Regions from separate parts of the Microbacterium chionoecetis genome, predicted to be linked through region 2. Evidence: riboswitches for the same ligand, from Rfam matches in the RefSeq annotation. Region 2 holds a riboswitch; the other holds the start of a gene.

Region 1 (8,216 bases), 890 kb from region 2:
GCGCGCGGCGCGCGAGACCCATGCTGCGCCAGTCGTCGAGGAAGAGGCCCAGCGTGCGGGTGCCGGCCAGCACCCCGAGCACGAACCGGCTCGGCAGCTTCGCGACCTGCGCGAGGGCGTCGGCGAGCTCGGTGGGATCCGTGCGACCGAACAGCAGGATCGTCGGCAGCGCGAGGGCGAGCACGCGCACGCACACGGCGAGGGCGAGCGCGATCGAATCGTCGCTGATCGTGGCGTACCAGAACGACCAGTACACGGTCCCGCCCGGCTCGGCGTACAGCAGCATGCTGATGCCGGCGATCGGTGCGAAGAAGAGGATGGGCAGCATCCGCTTCAGCACGGTCATGGCGCCGAGGCCCGTCAGCGGGATGCAGGCGAGCTGCAGGATGATCGCCACGACGGCGCTCGTGACGTCGATCGAGGCGAACAGCGGCACCGACAGCAGCAGCGCGAGCACGATCTTGGTGACCGGGTTGACGCCGTCCAGCCACGCCCTCCGCTCGGCCTCGACATCGTTCGCGCCGGTGCGCGGAGCGACGGCGGTCACGATCGCACCCCCACCGGCAGCGGCCCCACGCCCCGGTCACGGGCCGACCCCACGCCGCCGAGATCGATGCGGTGGCCGCCGAGGTGGCGCAGCACGTCCTCGTCGTGCGTGACGGCGACGACGGTGGTGCCCGCGTCGATCTCGGACTGCAGCAGCTGCACGAGCTCGATCCAGCCGCGGCGGTCCTGCCCGAACGTCGGCTCGTCGAGCACGATCACCGGCGGCGCGTCGGCGAGCACGGTCGCCACCGAGAGCCGGCGCTTCTGCCCGCCCGACAGCGTGAACGGATTCGCGGCCGCGAGCGGCGCGAGGTGCAGGCGCTCGAGCAGCTCGTCGACGATCGCGTCGACCGCCGCCGGGTCGACGCCGCGCGAGCGCGGCCCGATCGCGAGCTCGTCGCGCACGGTCGAGGCGAGGAACTGGTGCTCCGGCTCCTGGAACACCGTGCCGATGCGCGTGAGCAGCTCGCGCGACGTCCACCGCGACGGCCGGCGGCCCGAGCGCCCGGCGAGCTCGGGCGCGGCGATGACCTCGCCCGCGGCCTCGGGCAGCAGCCCGGCGAGGGTGAGCGCCAGGGTGGACTTGCCGGCGCCGTTGGGGCCGGTGATCACCGTCGCCGCGCCGCGCGGCACGCGGACGTCGAGCCCGGCGCGGACGACGCTGCGTCCATCGCGCGAGATCGAGAGAGCGGATGCCTCGACCGCCGCAGCGGCGTCGGCCGAGGCCCCAGCCCGCACCGGCAGCTCGACCGGGCGACCGGGCACCCACACCCCTGCGGCGGCGAGCGCCTCGCCGTGACGGGCGAAGACGTCGGCCGGCGTGCCGTCGGCGAGCAGTCCGCCGTCGGCGCCTACGACGATGACCCGGTCCATCAGGTCGGCCCAGACCGCCGTGCGGTGCTCGATCACCACGAGGGTCGCCCCGGTGTCGCCGAGCGCGTGCTCGATGCTCGCGCGCACCTCACGGACGCCGTCGGGATCGAGGTTCGCCGTCGGCTCGTCGAGCAGCAGCACACCGGGTCGCATCGCGAGCACCCCGGCCAGGGCGAGGCGCTGCTTCTGCCCTCCCGAGAGCGACTTCGTCTGCCGGGCGAGGGGCACGTCCAGACCGACCGCCTCGAGCGCCTCGGCGACGCGCGCCGGGATGTCGGCCGCCGGCACACCGAGGTTCTCGCAGCCGAAGGCGACGTCGTCGCCCACCTTCGACAGCACCACGCCGGCGTCGGGGTCTTGCAGCACCAGACCGACGCGGCCGCGGTGCGCTTCCGCCCGCTCGCCGTCGATGAGGAGCGAACCGGTCTCGTCGCCTTCGTCGGCGCCGCCCAGAAGGCCGGCCATGCCCGCGAGCAGCGTCGACTTTCCGGCGCCCGAGGCGCCGAGGAGCAGCACACGCTCCCCCGGCTCGATCGTGAACGAGACGTCGCGGACGGCGGGTGCCCGCCGGCCGGCGTAACGCCATCCCCAGCCCGCCGCGGTGAGGCGTGCGGGGCCGGTCGCCCCCATCGTCAGACCTCGCGGCGCGCTTCGCGTCCTGCCGCGAAGCGGTTGAGCGCACCGGTCGCCGCGAGCGCGCGCACCGCGAGCCAGCCGACGACGCCGGCGAGCAGCGCGCCCGACACGATGAGCGACACCAGGTAGATCGCGTTGAACTCGAGCGTCTTGAGGATGTTGGGCGAGCTGCCGTAGAACAGCTCGAACACCCAGGCGCCCACTGCGGCGCCGGCACCGGCGAGCATCGCCACGGGAAGCGTGAAGCGGCGATAGAGGAAGAGGGCGAAGATCAGCTCGGCGCCGAGGCCCTGGACGAGGCCCGACAGCAGGGTCGACACGCCCCACACGTTGCCGATGAGCATGGAGACGATCGCGGCGATCACCTCGACGAGCAGCGCGGCTCCGGGCTTGCGGATCACCAGGCCGCCGATCACCCCGCCGATCAGCCAGATGCCGACGGCAAGTCCGCCGAGGCCGGGCGTGAGGCCGTCCATGGCGGTGAACCAGGCGTAGCCCACCGTGTTCCAGGCCCAGAAGACGAGGCCGATGGCGACGCCGAGAACGGCGGCGACGACGATGTCGACGACCCGCCAGCGCAGGTTGCGCGCGCTCTGCGGTGTGGCCGCAACGGGAGTGGATGCGGACGTGGACGTGTGCATATGAGCTCCTCCCTGCGCCGGCATGATCCGGATCAGGTTCGACGGTCGAAGCGTGGGTCGCTTCCTCTCAGCCCGGCTCACCGGACTCCCGTGGTTGTGTGACGTCAGTATACCGCCGCGATCCCGGGTATTTTGGGTGGATGACCCTCGACGACGCCCCTGTGCCCACGCGCCGCGCGCGCCGGGCACAGACCGGCGACGTGCCGATCGCTCCCGGGTCCGACCCTTCGGAAAGCGGCATCCTGACGGTCGCGACCGGTGAGACGGTCGTCACCCCACCCGGCAGCAGCACCGCTCCGGACGACGTGCCGGCCGTCCCCTCGACCATCGCCACTGTGCCGCTGGGCGATGCCGCTGCGACGAGCCCCACGGTGCCGGTGTTCGAGGGAGCGCCGGCGTTCCAGGCCGCGCCGGAGTTCCAGGCGGCGCCCGTGTTCCAGCCGGCGCCGCAGACCGCACCGGTGATCCCCGAGCCCACGGCGCCGGTCGCGACCTGGGACCCCACCGGTCACGCCGTCCTCCCCGACGCCGCAGATGACCGGGTCGGCGCCACTGCGGCGGGCGGCGGACGCACCGCGCTCGCCTGGGTGGACGAGACGACCATCGGCCGCGGTGCCGCGCCGGGCGACCTGGCCGCTGCCGCCACCCCCTACGTCACCGTCGACGCGGACCTGCTGTCCCAGGCCCCGCGGCGCTCGCCGCTGCGTGCCGGCGTCATCGTCCCCACGCTCGCAATCGCCGCGGTGTTCGGGGCCTACGCGGCGACCACGCTGCTGTGGCCTCTGCACGCCGTCGCCCCCACCGTCATCGCGATGGAGGTCCAGCCGATCGCGGCACCCGTCGCCGCGCCGGCGTGGCCGGCGGAGGGCAGTGCTGCCGAAGGGGTCGCCGGCATCACGGGCACCCTCGCGTCCAGCGCCGACCCCGACGCGATCGCCAGCATCACCAAGGTCGTGACCGCGCTGGTCGTCCTCGAAGAGATGCCGCTGGCGCTGGGCGAGCAGGGACCCGAGTTCCGCTTCACGTCGGCCGACCGCTCCCGCTATTGGCAGTACCTCGGCAACGGCGAATCGGCCCTCAACGTGCCGGTCAACGGCTCGCTCACCGAGTACCAGATGCTCGAGGGCATCCTCGTGGGCTCCGCCAACAACTACGCCGACCGCCTGGCGCAGAGCATCTGGCCTTCCGATGCCGTCTTCGCCTCGGCGGCGTCGTCCTGGCTCGCCGCGCACGGCGTGCCCGGTGTGACCGTCTACGAGCCGACAGGCATGGACCCGCGCAACACCGCCAGCCCCGAGGCGCTCGTGGTGCTCGCGCAGAAGGCCCTCGCGCATCCGGTGATCGCCGAGATCGTCGCGAAGCAGTCCGTCGACCTGCCCGGCGCCGGCAACGTCAAGAACACGAACGGCCTGCTCGCCGATCCGGGCGTCGTGGGCATCAAGACCGGAACGCTGGATGACTGGAACCTGCTGTCGGCGAAGGACATCACGGTCGGCGACACGACGGTGCGCCTGTACGCCTCGGTGCTGGGTCAGCCCGATGACGAGGCCCGGCTGGCCGCCTCCCGCGCGATCTACGCCCAGCTCGAGGCGGAGCTGCAGCTGAAGCCCTCGGTCACGGCGAACACCGTCGCCGGACAGGTCGAGACCCTGTGGGGCGACGAAGTCGACGTCATCACCGCCGGCGATGCGTCGGTGATCCTGTGGAACGGCGGCAGCGGCACGGTCACCACCACCTACGACCTCGACGAGAGCCGCGACGCGGGCGACGTGATCGGCTCCCTCACCGTGACCGGACCGCTCGACGAGACCGCGGTCGACCTGCAGCTCACCGCCGACATCAGCGACCCGTCGCCGTGGTGGCGGCTCACGCACCCGCTGGACCTGTTCGGCCTGAACGGCTGAAGCCGCGCCGCTCGTCAGCCGGCGGACGGGTGCCCCCCGACGCCCGTGCGCAGCAGTGCGTTGCCGTACGTGGTCGCCCGGTTCCTTCGTCAGCGGAGGAGGCCTTGGGCGGCCAGATCGTCCCATAGCGCGCCGGGGATGTCGACCGCCATGAGCTCCGCGTTGCGGCGCAGCTGCTCGGGGCGGCTCCCACCGACGACGACCGAGCGGACGGCCCAATCCCGCAGCGCGAACTGCACCGCTGCCGCGGGCAACGGCACGTCGTGCGCGCGGCAGACCGCGACGATGCGCTGCAGGTGCTGCCACAGCGGCTCCGGCATCCGTCCGTATTCGTAGCGGTCGTCGCGCGTGGGCTCGTCCTTCGCCAGCAAGCCGGAATTGAAGACGGATGCCGCGACCACGCCGGTCTCGTGCTCGTGGCACGCCGGCAGCACGTCCTCGGCGGCGGGCTGCTCGAGCAGCGTGTACCGGCCCGCGATCATGATGAGGTCGAGATTCGCGCCGCGCACGGCCGCGGCGAGCGCGTCGGCGGTCATCGAGCCGATGCCGACGGCGTCGACGGCACCCTCCGCGCGGAGCTGCTCGAGAGCGGGGAAGCCCTCCTGCAGCGCGAGGTCGAGGTCGTGACGCTCGGGGTCGTGCAGGTAGAGGACGTCGACACGGTCGAGCCCGAGGCGCTGGAGCGACTCTTCGAGGCTGGCGCGGATGCCGGCCTCGGAGAAGTCCCATTCGCGGCGCAGCGTCGTGCGCACGTGGAAGTCGGCGGCGAGGTCGAGCCCGCCGTCGTCGACGGGGTTCGCACGCAGCAGCCGCCCGGCCTTCGTCGAGATCACGAACTCGTCGCGGGGCTTCGTCCGCAGGAACGCACCGAGCCGCCGTTCCGAGAGGCCGAGGCCGTAGTGCGGCGCGGTGTCGAAGTAGCGGATGCCGCTCTCCCAGGCCGCGTCGAGGATGGCCCACGCCTGATCGTCGGTGACCTCGCGGAAGAGGTTGCCGATGTTCGCGGCGCCGTAGCCGAGGCGGGTCAGCGCGGGCGTGCGCGGCTCAGACGGCGACACGAGCGGCCCTCCACTCGTACTCCGCGCGGCTCGCGGCCTTCATCTCCATGCCGATCCCCGGTGCGAGCGGGGCGACGTAGACGCCGCCCCGGACATCGGTCGGCACGACGAAGTGCTCGTGCAGGTGGTCGACGTACTCGATCATGCGCCCCTCGCGGCTGCCGCTGACCGCCACGAAGTCGAACATCGAGAGGTGCTGCACCGCCTCGCACAGCCCGACGCCGCCCGCGTGGGGGCACACCGGCACACCGAACTTCGCCGCGAGCAGCAGGTTCGCGATGTTCTCGTTGACGCCGCCGACGCGCGCGGCGTCGATCTGCATCACCGCGATGGCGTCGGCCTGCAGCAGCTGCTTGAAGATCACCCGGTTCTGGGCATGCTCGCCGGTCGCCACGCGCACCGGGGCGACACCGCGGGCGATCTCGGCATGGCCGAGCACGTCGTCGGGGCTGGTGGGCTCTTCGATCCACGCAATGCCGAACTCGGCGAGCGCGTTCACCCACGCGACGGCCTCCGACACCTCCCAGCGCTGGTTCGCGTCGATCGCGATCGGGAAGTCGGGCCCGCACACGTCGCGGGCGACGCGCAGGCGGCGGATGTCGTCGTCGAGGTCGGCGCCCACCTTGAGCTTGATCTGGCCGAATCCGTCGGCGATCGCCTCGCGGCAGAGCCGCGCGAGCTTCTCGTCGGAGTAGCCGAGCCAGCCGGGGCTGGTGGTGTAGGCCGGGAAGCCGCTCGCGAGCAGTTCCCGCTCGCGAGCGGCGCGGCCGGGCTCGGCGTCGCGGAGGATCTCGAGTGCGTCCTCGGGAGTCAGGGCGTTGGTGAGGTAGCGGAAGTCGACGAGCGCCACGATCTCCTCGGGGCTCATGCGCGAGAGCAGCTGCCAGAGCGGAAGCCCGGCGCGCTTGGCCTTGATGTCCCACAGCGCGTTCACGACCGCGCCGATCGCCATGTGCATGACGCCCTTCTCGGGGCCCAGCCAGCGCAGCTGCGAGTCGCCGATGAGTTCGCGATTCGTCGCGCCCATGTCGTCCAGGAGCGGCTCCAGCTCACGGCCGACCAGGTGCCCGGCGAGGGCGTCGAGCGCGGCGACCTGCACGTCGTTGCCCCGGCCGATCGTGAACACGAAGGCGTGGCCGTCGACGCCGTCTGCGGCATCCGTGACGATGCGGAGGTAGGCGGCGGAGTAGTCGGGATCCGGGTTCATCGCGTCGGAGCCGTCGAGGCTGAGCGACGTCGGGAATCGGATGTCTGTGGTCTCGAACGCGACGATGCGGCTCACGGGGCGGTCTCCTGCGATTGCGGTTCGCGAGATCGAACCGCTCGCAGTGTAAACATCCGATGTCTATACTGTCAATCACGCCCCGCGGGGTGCGACGGCATCGACGCCACCCGCATCGAGAATTCAGGAGAGCAATGAAGTTCGCGCGCCTCGGCGAGTCCGGCAGCGAGATCCCCGTCGTCTTCGACGGCGATCGTCGCCTCGATCTGCGCCCGCTCACATCGGATGTGGACGGCCGGTTCCTGGCCGACGATCCCGTCGGTCGCACGTCCGCCGCGATCGCCGACGGGCTTCTGCCCGAGTTGACGGACGCCGGCTCGCTCCGCATCGGCGCCCCCATCGCGCGGCCGAGCGCCCTCATCTGCATCGGCCAGAACTACGCCGCGCACGCGCGCGAGTCCGGCGCCGAGCCGCCGACCGTGCCCATCATCTTCCTGAAGACGCCGAACACCGTCGTCGGGCCGAACGACGCCGTGACGATCCCGCGCGGCAGCGAGAAGACCGACTGGGAGGTTGAGCTCGGCGTCGTGATCGGCCGCCGTGCGGCGTACCTCGACAGCGTCGACGAGGTCGACGCGCACATCGCGGGCTTCGTCGTCGCCAACGACGTCTCGGAGCGCACGTTCCAGATGGAGGTCTCGGGCGGGCAGTGGTCGAAGGGCAAGATCGCGCCCGGCTTCAACCCCACGGGACCGTGGCTGGTCACGCCCGACGAGGTCGACGCGCAGAATCTGGAACTGAAGAGCTTCGTCAACGGCGAGCCCCGTCAGCACTCGAACACGAGCGACATGATCTTCGACGTGCGCACCATCGTGCACCACCTCTCGCAGTTCGCGACGCTCGAGCCCGGCGACCTCATCCTCACCGGCACCCCGCAGGGCGTGGCGTTCGGCGGCAAGTTCCCTTATCTCAGGGCCGGCGACGTCGTCGACATCGAGATCGAGGGCCTCGGCGCGCAGCGCCAGGAGTTCGTGGCATGGGAGGCGATGCGGTGAGCGGGCAGCTGGACGGCCTGGTCGCCGTCGTCACGGGCGGCGCCTCGGGCATCGGCGCCGCGATCGCGCGGGCGATGGCCGACGAGGGCGCCGAGGTCGCCGTGCTCGACCGCGACACGTCGGGCGCCGACCCGCGCTTCGCCGCGTTCGCCGCGGACGTGTCGGACCGCGCCGGCGTCGACGCCGCGATCGCCGCGGTCGGCGAGCGCTTCGGCCGCATCGACATCCTCGTGAACAACGCCGGCATCGGCGCGCAGGGCGACGTCGCCGCGAACGACGAC
Region 2 (8,216 bases):
CGTCGGGCGCAGCCGCCACCGCGGGGCGGCGCGGGTGGATCCGATCCCGTGCGGCGCGCCGGCGAAGGCCGCCGCTAGCATCCGAGCATGGAGCAGATCGAAGCGTGGTCGGAGTTCAACGTGGCGATGGCCGGCGCGACGGCGGCCCTTGCCGGTCTCGTCATCGTGGCGGCCAGTGTCAACATCGGCGACATCATCAAGGAGGCCTCCCTGACGGCACGGCTGGCCGCGGGGATCTCCGGCCTCGTGCTCGCGCTCATCGGCTCGGCGATCGGGCTGATCCCGGGGGTCGGCCTTCTCCCCTACGGTGTCGCGATGATCCTGCTCGCGGTCGTGGCAGGCGTGTTCCAGGCGCAGGCGGCACGGCGAATCTTCGAGAATCGGCATCCCGCCAACCGACTTCGCACCGCCAAATCGGCCGTGGGCTTCCTCGCTCCCGTCGTCTATGTGATCGGCGGCGGGCTGCTGGCGGCGGGCCGGACGGACGGCCTCATGTGGTTCGCCCTCGGCTCGATCGTCGCGATCGTGGCCGCACTGCTGGTGTCGTGGATCGTACTCGTCGAAGTGCTCCGCTGACCGCGATCACGGATGCCGGCGCTCGCGGCGGCACGATCAGCTGGGTCCGATCGGCGGAAGGTCGGCCACCGGCTTGCGGGCTCGCACGACGCCGCCGGTGGCGGCGAGCCAGCACCCGGCGACGACCAGCGGGAAGCCGATCAGGAGGCCGAGCGTCAGCGGCTCGCCGAGGATGAGGGTGCCGAGCACGATCGCCACGACCGGGTTGACGTAGGTGAACAGGGGCGCGCGTACCGGACCGACGCGCGCGATCAGCGCGAAGAAGGTGATGAACGCGAGAGCGGTGCACAGCACCGCGAGAGCGATCAGCGACACGGTGCCTTCCACCGTCGGCACCTGGTGCTGGGTGAGGAACGCGATGGGCGTATAGAAGATGCCGACCGCGAGGAGGGCGAGCGTGATGGAGCCGAGGGACGGCACGTCACGCAGCTTCGTCGCGATGACGAACGGTGCGATCGCGTAGAGCAGGGCGACCAGGAGCACCTCGCCGACCGCGATGAGTCCGGCGCCGCCCTCGATGGAGAGCCCCGGTCCTGCCACGATGACGAACACCCCGATGAAGCCGATGAAGAGCCCGATGCTGCGGGCGGGGCTCAGCACCGAGCGGTCGCCGCCGCCGAAGGCGATGATCGCGGCGAACAGTGGGACCGTCGCGACGAGCAGGCCGGTCAGGCCGGAGGGAAGCGTCTGCTCGGCGTGGCCGAGGAGGAGGAAGGGCCCCGCCATCTCGATGGCGCCGAACACCAGCACCCAGCCGATCTTCGCGAACGCGGGGCGCAGCGCCTTCTGCCGGATGGCGAACGGCAGCAGCAGCAGCGCGCCGAGGAGCGTGCGTCCGGCCACCACCGCGGCAGGAGAGTAGGACTCCACGGCGATGCTGATGAACAGATACGGGATGCCCCACAGCACCGCCATCGCCGCGAACAGCAGCCACGCACGCGTGTCGAAGCGCTGCGAGGAGTTCATGTGGTGGTGCCTCTCCGTGAAGAAATGGAGCCCGCTGCGCGGATCGCCCGGCCCCGACGCTCGGGATTCCAGCATCGGGCGACCGAGCGGTGAAGGGCGAGGCGGCCGACCGCCAATCTACGGCGGAGTTCCGACATCCTCCCGGGTCAGACCGACCGTCGTCCTTCGAACGCGCGCCCGAGGGTGACCTCGTCGGCGTACTCGAGGTCGCCGCCGACCGGGAGACCCGAAGCCAGACGTGTGACCGAGATCTCGAGCGTGTGCAGCAGCCGACTCAGGTAGGTCGCCGTGGCCTCGCCCTCGAGGTTGGGGTTGGTCGCGAGGATGACCTCCTGCACCGTGCCGTCGGCGAGTCGCTGCATGAGCTGGGTGATGCGCAGGTCGTCGGGGCCGATGCCGGCGATCGGGCTGATGGCGCCGCCGAGGACGTGGTACAGCCCTCGGAACTCCCGCGTGCGCTCGATCGCGGCGACGTCCTTCGCGTCTTCCACGACGCAGACGAGCGTCTGGTTGCGGCGCGGGTCGCGGCAGATGGAGCAGCGCTCCTGCTCGGAGACGTTGCCGCACACCTCGCAGAAGCGCACCCTCTCGCGCACCACGCTGAGCAGCTCGGCGAGATGGGACACGTCGAAGTTGGGTGTCTGCAGGATGTGGAATGCGATGCGCTGCGCCGACTTCGGACCGATCCCGGGTAGGCGACCGAATTCGTCGATGAGGTCTTGGACGATGCCGTCGTACATGGGCTAGCTGAACCTCGTCGGCGGCTCGTAGGGCTCCTCGCGCACGAACGTGGCGCCGAGCACCTGACGCACCACCGCCTCGCCGTAGCGCTGGACGCTGCCCGGCCGGGACGACGAGGGGGTGCGCGTCGCGGCGACAGAGGTCAGAGGCGGTGCGATCGTCGGCGGCACCGGGACGTCGGCGATGGCCTCCGGCTGGTCATCCTCGTCGCCCTCGAGCGAAGGAGCGACCTCGGTGCGCGGAAGCACCTCGCCCTCGCGGGGTGGCGCCAGTGTCGCCACGCGCGTCGCCGCCGCCGCTTCTTCGGGCTCGTCGTCGACGGCGAACTGACCGGGCGTCTCGACGGGCATCGCCGCCGGGCCGGGGTCGGGCGGTGGAGCGTCGTCGTCGGAGGGGATCGCGGCGACGGCCCAATCGGTCACGGGTGCGGCCGCAGCTGAGGCGGCGGACGGCGCGGCGGGTGACGACGGGCGAGATGCGCGCGCCGATGCCGGCCGGCCGGGCGCCGAGCCGCCGGGCGCCGAGCCGCCCGGTGCGGCGCGCGATGCCGAAACGGGTGCCTGAGCCGACGCGAGTGCCTGAGCCGAAGCGGGCGCCTGCGGGGCCGCGGCCGGTGCGGTCGCCGACGCGCGCGGCGCGAGCGCCTCCGCGGCGGACGACGCCCGCTGATCCTCAGGCCCGGGAGCCGGCGCGGCGTGACCGCCCGCGGGCCCGGCCGAGCCACCCGAACCGCCCGCGGCGGGACCGCCCGGGCCCCCGCCGGCATCGTGACGGGCGATGTACTTCACACGGATGCCGAGCACAGCCTGAATCGCCTGGCGAAGGTCTTCGCTCGGGCCCTTGCCTGCGGCGAGCTGTTTGAACTTGACGACGTCGCTCTGGCTGGCGAACGCGAGCGTGAGCACGTCATCGTCGAGCGCCGCGGTGCGCGCGCCCGACGCCAACATCCACGAGGAGCGGCTGACGTTCTCGAGGTGACCGAGCACCTGCGGCCAGGCTGCTTGCAGCCGCTCGAGCGTGACCGGTCCGGCCGGCACCGGCGCCGGCTCGGCGGGCGCGCCGGCCGCCGGCGCGGACTGTGTCGCGGTGGTCGACGCGGGCACGGCGGCGGGCGCAGGAGCGGTGGTCGGCGTGGCAGCGGGCGCGGCGGCGGCAGGCGCACTCACCGCAGCGGGCGCGGCGACAGCGGCGGGCGCAGCCGCAGGTACCGCCGCAGGTCCGCCGCCTGCTCCTCGTGCGAGCACGCGCGCGACCATGAGCTCGAGCTGGAGCCGGGGCGAGGTCGCGCCGGTCATGTCGTCCAGCGTGGCGATGACGAGGTCGGCGATGTGGGAGAGCCGCGACGTCCCGAAGGCGTCGGCCTGGCGCTGCATGCGCTCGAGGTCCTCGGTGGACACCCCGCGCAGCACCGCGGCAGCGCCCTGACCGGTCGCCGACACGACGATGAGGTCGCGCAGACGCTCGAGCAGGTCGTCGACGAAGCGTCGCGGGTCCTGGCCGGTCTGGACGACGCGGTCGACCGCGGCGAAGGCCGCTGCGGCGTCGGAGCCGGCGAACGCGTCGACCACCTCGTCGAGCAGCTCGGCGTGCGTATAGCCGAGCAGCGCGACGGCGCGCGCGTACGTCACCTTCGCGTCCTCGGATCCGGCGATCAGCTGGTCGAGCAGCGACAGCGTGTCTCGGGGAGATCCGCCGCCGGCGCGCACGACGAGCGGCAGCACGCCCCGTTCGACGTCGACGCCCTCCTGCCCGCACAGCTGCTCGACGTACTCGAGCATGGCTGCCGGCGGCACCAGTCGGAACGGATAGTGGTGGGTACGCGAGCGGATCGTGCCGATGACCTTCTCGGGCTCGGTCGTCGCGAAGATGAACTTGACGTGGTCGGGCGGCTCTTCGACGAGCTTGAGCAGGGCGTTGAAGCCCTGCGGCGTGACCATATGGGCCTCGTCGAGGATGAAGATCTTGAACCGGTCGCGGGCGGGTGCGAACACGGCCCGCTCGCGCAGGTCTCGGGCGTCGTCGACGCCGTTGTGGCTCGCGGCGTCGATCTCGACGACGTCGAGCGAGCCGCCGCCGCCGCGGCCGAGCTCGACGCAGCTGTCGCACTCGCCGCAGGGCGTGTCGGTCGGTCCCTGCGCACAGTTGAGGCAGCGCGCCAGGATGCGCGCCGACGTGGTCTTTCCGCAGCCGCGGGGGCCCGAGAAGAGGTACGCATGCCCGACCCGGTCGCTGCGCAGCGCCGTCATGAGCGGTTCGGTGACCTGCGACTGCCCGATCATCTCGCCGAACGACTCGGGTCGGTAACGGCGATAGAGGGCGGTGGTCACTCCCCCAGCCTACGGCGTGACGCCGACATCGCGGTGGCTGGTCGCGCCGCCTGCTAGATTGCTCGGCAGTGACACGGGGTGCCCGCGCGGCGGGCTGAGAACACACCCGTCGAACCTGATCTCGATCATGCGAGCGAAGGGATGTCGCGATGAACGCGCGCACCGAGACCCACCTGTCCGCCCTCTTCCCGGCGGCCGCGCTGACGGCGCTGCGCGAGGCCCCGCCTCTGGTGCAGTGCATCACCAACGCGGTGGTGACGAACTTCACCGCCAACGCCCTCCTCGCCGTCGGCGCGGCTCCGGCGATGTGCGACATCCCGGGTGAGGCGGGGCTGTTCGCCGGCGTCGCCGACGGCGTGCTGGTCAACCTCGGCACCCCGACCGCGGAGCAGCGCGATGCCGCCCGCGAGGCCGTGCGGCATACGTCGCGGTGGGTGCTCGATCCCGTCGCGGTCGGCGTGCTCCCCGTGCGCACGGCTCTCGCGGCCGAGTTGCTCGAGCACCGTCCGGCGATCGTCCGCGGCAACGCCTCCGAGATCCTCGCGCTGGCCGGTGAGGGCGCCGGCGGTCGCGGCGTCGATGCGACGGACGGAACGGATGCCGCAGCCGGCGCCGCGCGATCGCTCGCGCTGCGCACCGGCGGCGTGGTCGCCGTGTCGGGCCCGGTCGATCTCGTGACCGACGGCGAGCGGGTCGTGCGGATCCACGGCGGCGACGCGCTTCTCACCCGCGTCACCGGCGGCGGCTGCTCGCTCGGCGCGGTGATGGCCGCGCTGCTCGGCGTGTGCGCCCCGCTCGAGGCCGCCGTGGCGGCATCCGCTCTCTACGCGGTCGCCTCGGAACGCGCCGCGGCGCGGTCAGAGGGGCCGGGGTCGTTCGCCGTGGCGTTCCTCGACGCGCTCGACGCCGTGGCGGCGGCGCCCGCCGAACTCGATGCGCGCGTCGCCGACGCGCTCGTGGCTCGATGACCCGCGCTGCCGGGAGCCTCGCGGTGCATCTCGTGACCGACGACCGCCTGCCGTTCGACCGGCTGCTCGACGTCGTCGACGCCGCGGTCGGGGCAGGAGTCGACGTGGTGCAGCTGCGCGCCAAGTCCGTCAGCGCGCGCGAGCTGCTGCGGCAGGCGGTGGTGATGGCGGACGTCGTCGACCGCCGCTGCCTGCTGCTGGTCAACGACCGTGTCGACGTGGCCGTGGCCGCGCGCGATGCCGGAGCGCGCGTCGACGGCGTCCACCTCGGCCAGGGCGACCTCCCGCCCGAGACGGCCCGACGCCTCCTCGGGGCGCACGCCATCATCGGATGGACGGCGAACTCGCCGGAGCACGCGGCCGCGGCATCCGCTCTGCCTTCGGGCGTGGTCGACTACCTCGGAGTCGGCGTGATCCGGCCGACCTCCACCAAACCCGACCACCCTCCGGCGCTCGGCATCGACGGCTTCGCCGCGTTCGCGACGAGCACGACCGCACCCTGCGTCGCGATCGGCGGAGTGCGTGTGAGCGACGTCGCCCCGCTGCGGGAAGCGGGTGCAGCGGGCATCGCGGTGGTCTCGGAGATCTGCGCGGCCGCCGATCCCGCAGCGGCCTCACACGCGCTCCGCACCGCCGCCGACGCGCGCACGCTCGGCGCCGAGGCGGTGGCGCGGTGAGCGGGTTCGTCACGCAAACCGCGACGGCGACGACGCCCCAGCGCGGGCAGGCGATCCCGCGCGTGCTGAGCATCGCCGGCACCGACCCGACGGGCGGCGCGGGCATCCAGGCAGACCTCAAGTCCATCGCCGCGCTGGGCGGCTACGGCATGGCGGTGGTGACCGCCCTCGTCGCGCAGAACACGCGCGGCGTGCGCGAGGTGCACGTGCCGCCGGTGGCGTTCCTCGTCGCGCAGCTCGACGCCGTGTCGGATGACGTCGAGATCGACGCGGTGAAGATCGGGATGCTCCAGTCGGCCGAGATCATCGGCGCCGTGCGCGAGTGGCTCGACCGCGTGCGCCCGCCCATCGTGGTGCTCGACCCGGTCATGGTGGCCACGAGCGGCGACCGGCTGCTCGACCCCACCGCCGAGGACGCGCTGCGCGCACTCGCGAGCGAGGCGGACCTCATCACTCCGAACCTCGCCGAGCTCGCCGTGCTCGTGCGTCGCCCACGAGCGACGACATGGGGGCAGGCGCTCGCCGACGCGCGGGCCCTGGCGAGCGCGACGGGAACGGCCGTGCTGCTCAAGGGCGGGCATCTCGACGACGCCGACTGCCCCGATGCGGTCGTCGCGGCCGACGGCGCGGTCCACGAGGTGGGCGGCATCCGCGTCGCGACCCGCAACACACACGGCACGGGCTGCTCGCTCTCGTCGGCGATGGCGACCCTGCGCGCGGACGGTGCGACATGGCCCGACGCCCTGGTGCGCGCGAAGACCTGGCTCACCGGCGCACTCGCGCACGCCGATGCGCTGGGTGTGGGTGAAGGCAGCGGCCCGATCGACCACTTCCATGAACAGCGGGTCGCGGCATCCCGCCCCGCCGCGTCGTGGTCGGCACAGGCGTGGGAGGCCGCCATCACCGTGCGCGCCGACGTCGACGCCCTCGACTTCGTCCGAGGGCTGGCGGACGGCAGCCTGCCGCGCGCGACGTTCCTGCGCTACCTCGCCCAGGACGCGCTCTACCTCGGCGAGTACTCCCGCGTGCTGGCGAAGGCGAGCGCGCTCGCGCCGAGCTCCGAGGAGCAGGCGTTCTGGGCGCGCGCGGTCGAATCCTCGATCGTCGAGGAGCGACGGCTGCACGAGTCGCATCTCGGGACGGCCGCGGACACACCCGCGCCGCAGACCCTGGCCTACACGAACCACCTGCACGCCTCGACGCGGTCCTACGGGGAGCTCGTCGCCGCGCTGCTGCCGTGCTTCTGGCTGTACACCGACCTCGGCCTCCGCCTGGCGGCCCGGCGCCACGACGGGCACCCGTACGACGACTGGCTCGCGACGTACGGCGACCCGGGGTTCACGGCCGCGACCGCGCGTGCGGCAGAGATCGCCGACGCAGCGGCGCGAGAGGCCGGACCGCAGGAGCGCGCGCGCATGAGCGCCGCGTTCGCCCGCTCGATGGAGCACGAGCGGGAGTTCTTCGCCCGCGTGTGACCATCGGGCGCACGGCGGGCGCCCGCCCGACAGGCAGGAGATCCGGCGGAAGCAGGACGAATCGCCTCGGATCGCCCTGTTCTCGCCGGATCTCCCGTTCGCGCGGAGCGGTCAGGCGTCCGCCCCGTGCTCGACGTCCGCCGCGCCCACGATGATCGGGATCGTGGAGGTGACGGTCGGCACCGAGGCCGACAGCAGCGATCCGTCCTCCCGGCGGGCGTCGCCGAGCTCGCGGAGCGACGGACGCCCGGCGATGACGGGACCCTGTCCGTCGAGGCGCGCGACGATCTCTTCGCCCGCGCCGACGACGTAGCCGACACCGCGCACGCTGAAGCCGACGGGCTCGCCCTCGGTCGCGCGCACGCGCAGCTCGTCGCGGGTGACGGTGACGACCAGGCGCGTGCCGTGCCAGTGCAGCACGAACTCGAGCGACGGCCACGTGGCGGGCAGGCGCGGGTCGAACGACAGCTCGCCGAAGTGGTCGCG

The links. A riboswitch is a leader RNA that binds a small molecule or an ion and turns the genes downstream of it on or off. The one in region 2 is predicted to bind thiamine pyrophosphate.
Region 1: another riboswitch for thiamine pyrophosphate. It lies ahead of ABG085_RS17730 (ECF transporter S component); the one in region 2 lies ahead of thiM (hydroxyethylthiazole kinase).

The regions. Positions count from the first base shown of each region.
Region 1 covers NZ_CP157000.1:3,968,170-3,976,385, forward strand. Annotated here, with positions in the region: gene ABG085_RS17720 (energy-coupling factor transporter transmembrane component T) at 1-547, opposite strand, end outside; gene ABG085_RS17725 (ABC transporter ATP-binding protein) at 544-2,049, opposite strand; gene ABG085_RS17730 (ECF transporter S component) at 2,052-2,696, opposite strand; TPP riboswitch at 2,689-2,798, opposite strand; gene ABG085_RS17735 (D-alanyl-D-alanine carboxypeptidase) at 2,837-4,600, shown strand; gene ABG085_RS17740 (aldo/keto reductase) at 4,690-5,658, opposite strand; gene ABG085_RS17745 (L-fuconate dehydratase) at 5,645-6,940, opposite strand; gene ABG085_RS17750 (fumarylacetoacetate hydrolase family protein) at 7,075-7,935, shown strand; gene ABG085_RS17755 (SDR family oxidoreductase) at 7,917-8,216, shown strand, end outside.
Region 2 covers NZ_CP157000.1:3,074,307-3,082,522, forward strand. Annotated here, with positions in the region: gene ABG085_RS13820 (hypothetical protein) at 88-576, shown strand; gene ABG085_RS13825 (DMT family transporter) at 613-1,542, opposite strand; gene recR (recombination mediator RecR) at 1,689-2,282, opposite strand; gene ABG085_RS13835 (DNA polymerase III subunit gamma and tau) at 2,286-4,610, opposite strand; TPP riboswitch at 4,675-4,769, shown strand; gene thiM (hydroxyethylthiazole kinase) at 4,760-5,578, shown strand; gene thiE (thiamine phosphate synthase) at 5,575-6,255, shown strand; gene thiD (bifunctional hydroxymethylpyrimidine kinase/phosphomethylpyrimidine kinase) at 6,252-7,730, shown strand; gene ABG085_RS13855 (glycosyl hydrolase family 65 protein) at 7,842-8,216, opposite strand, start outside.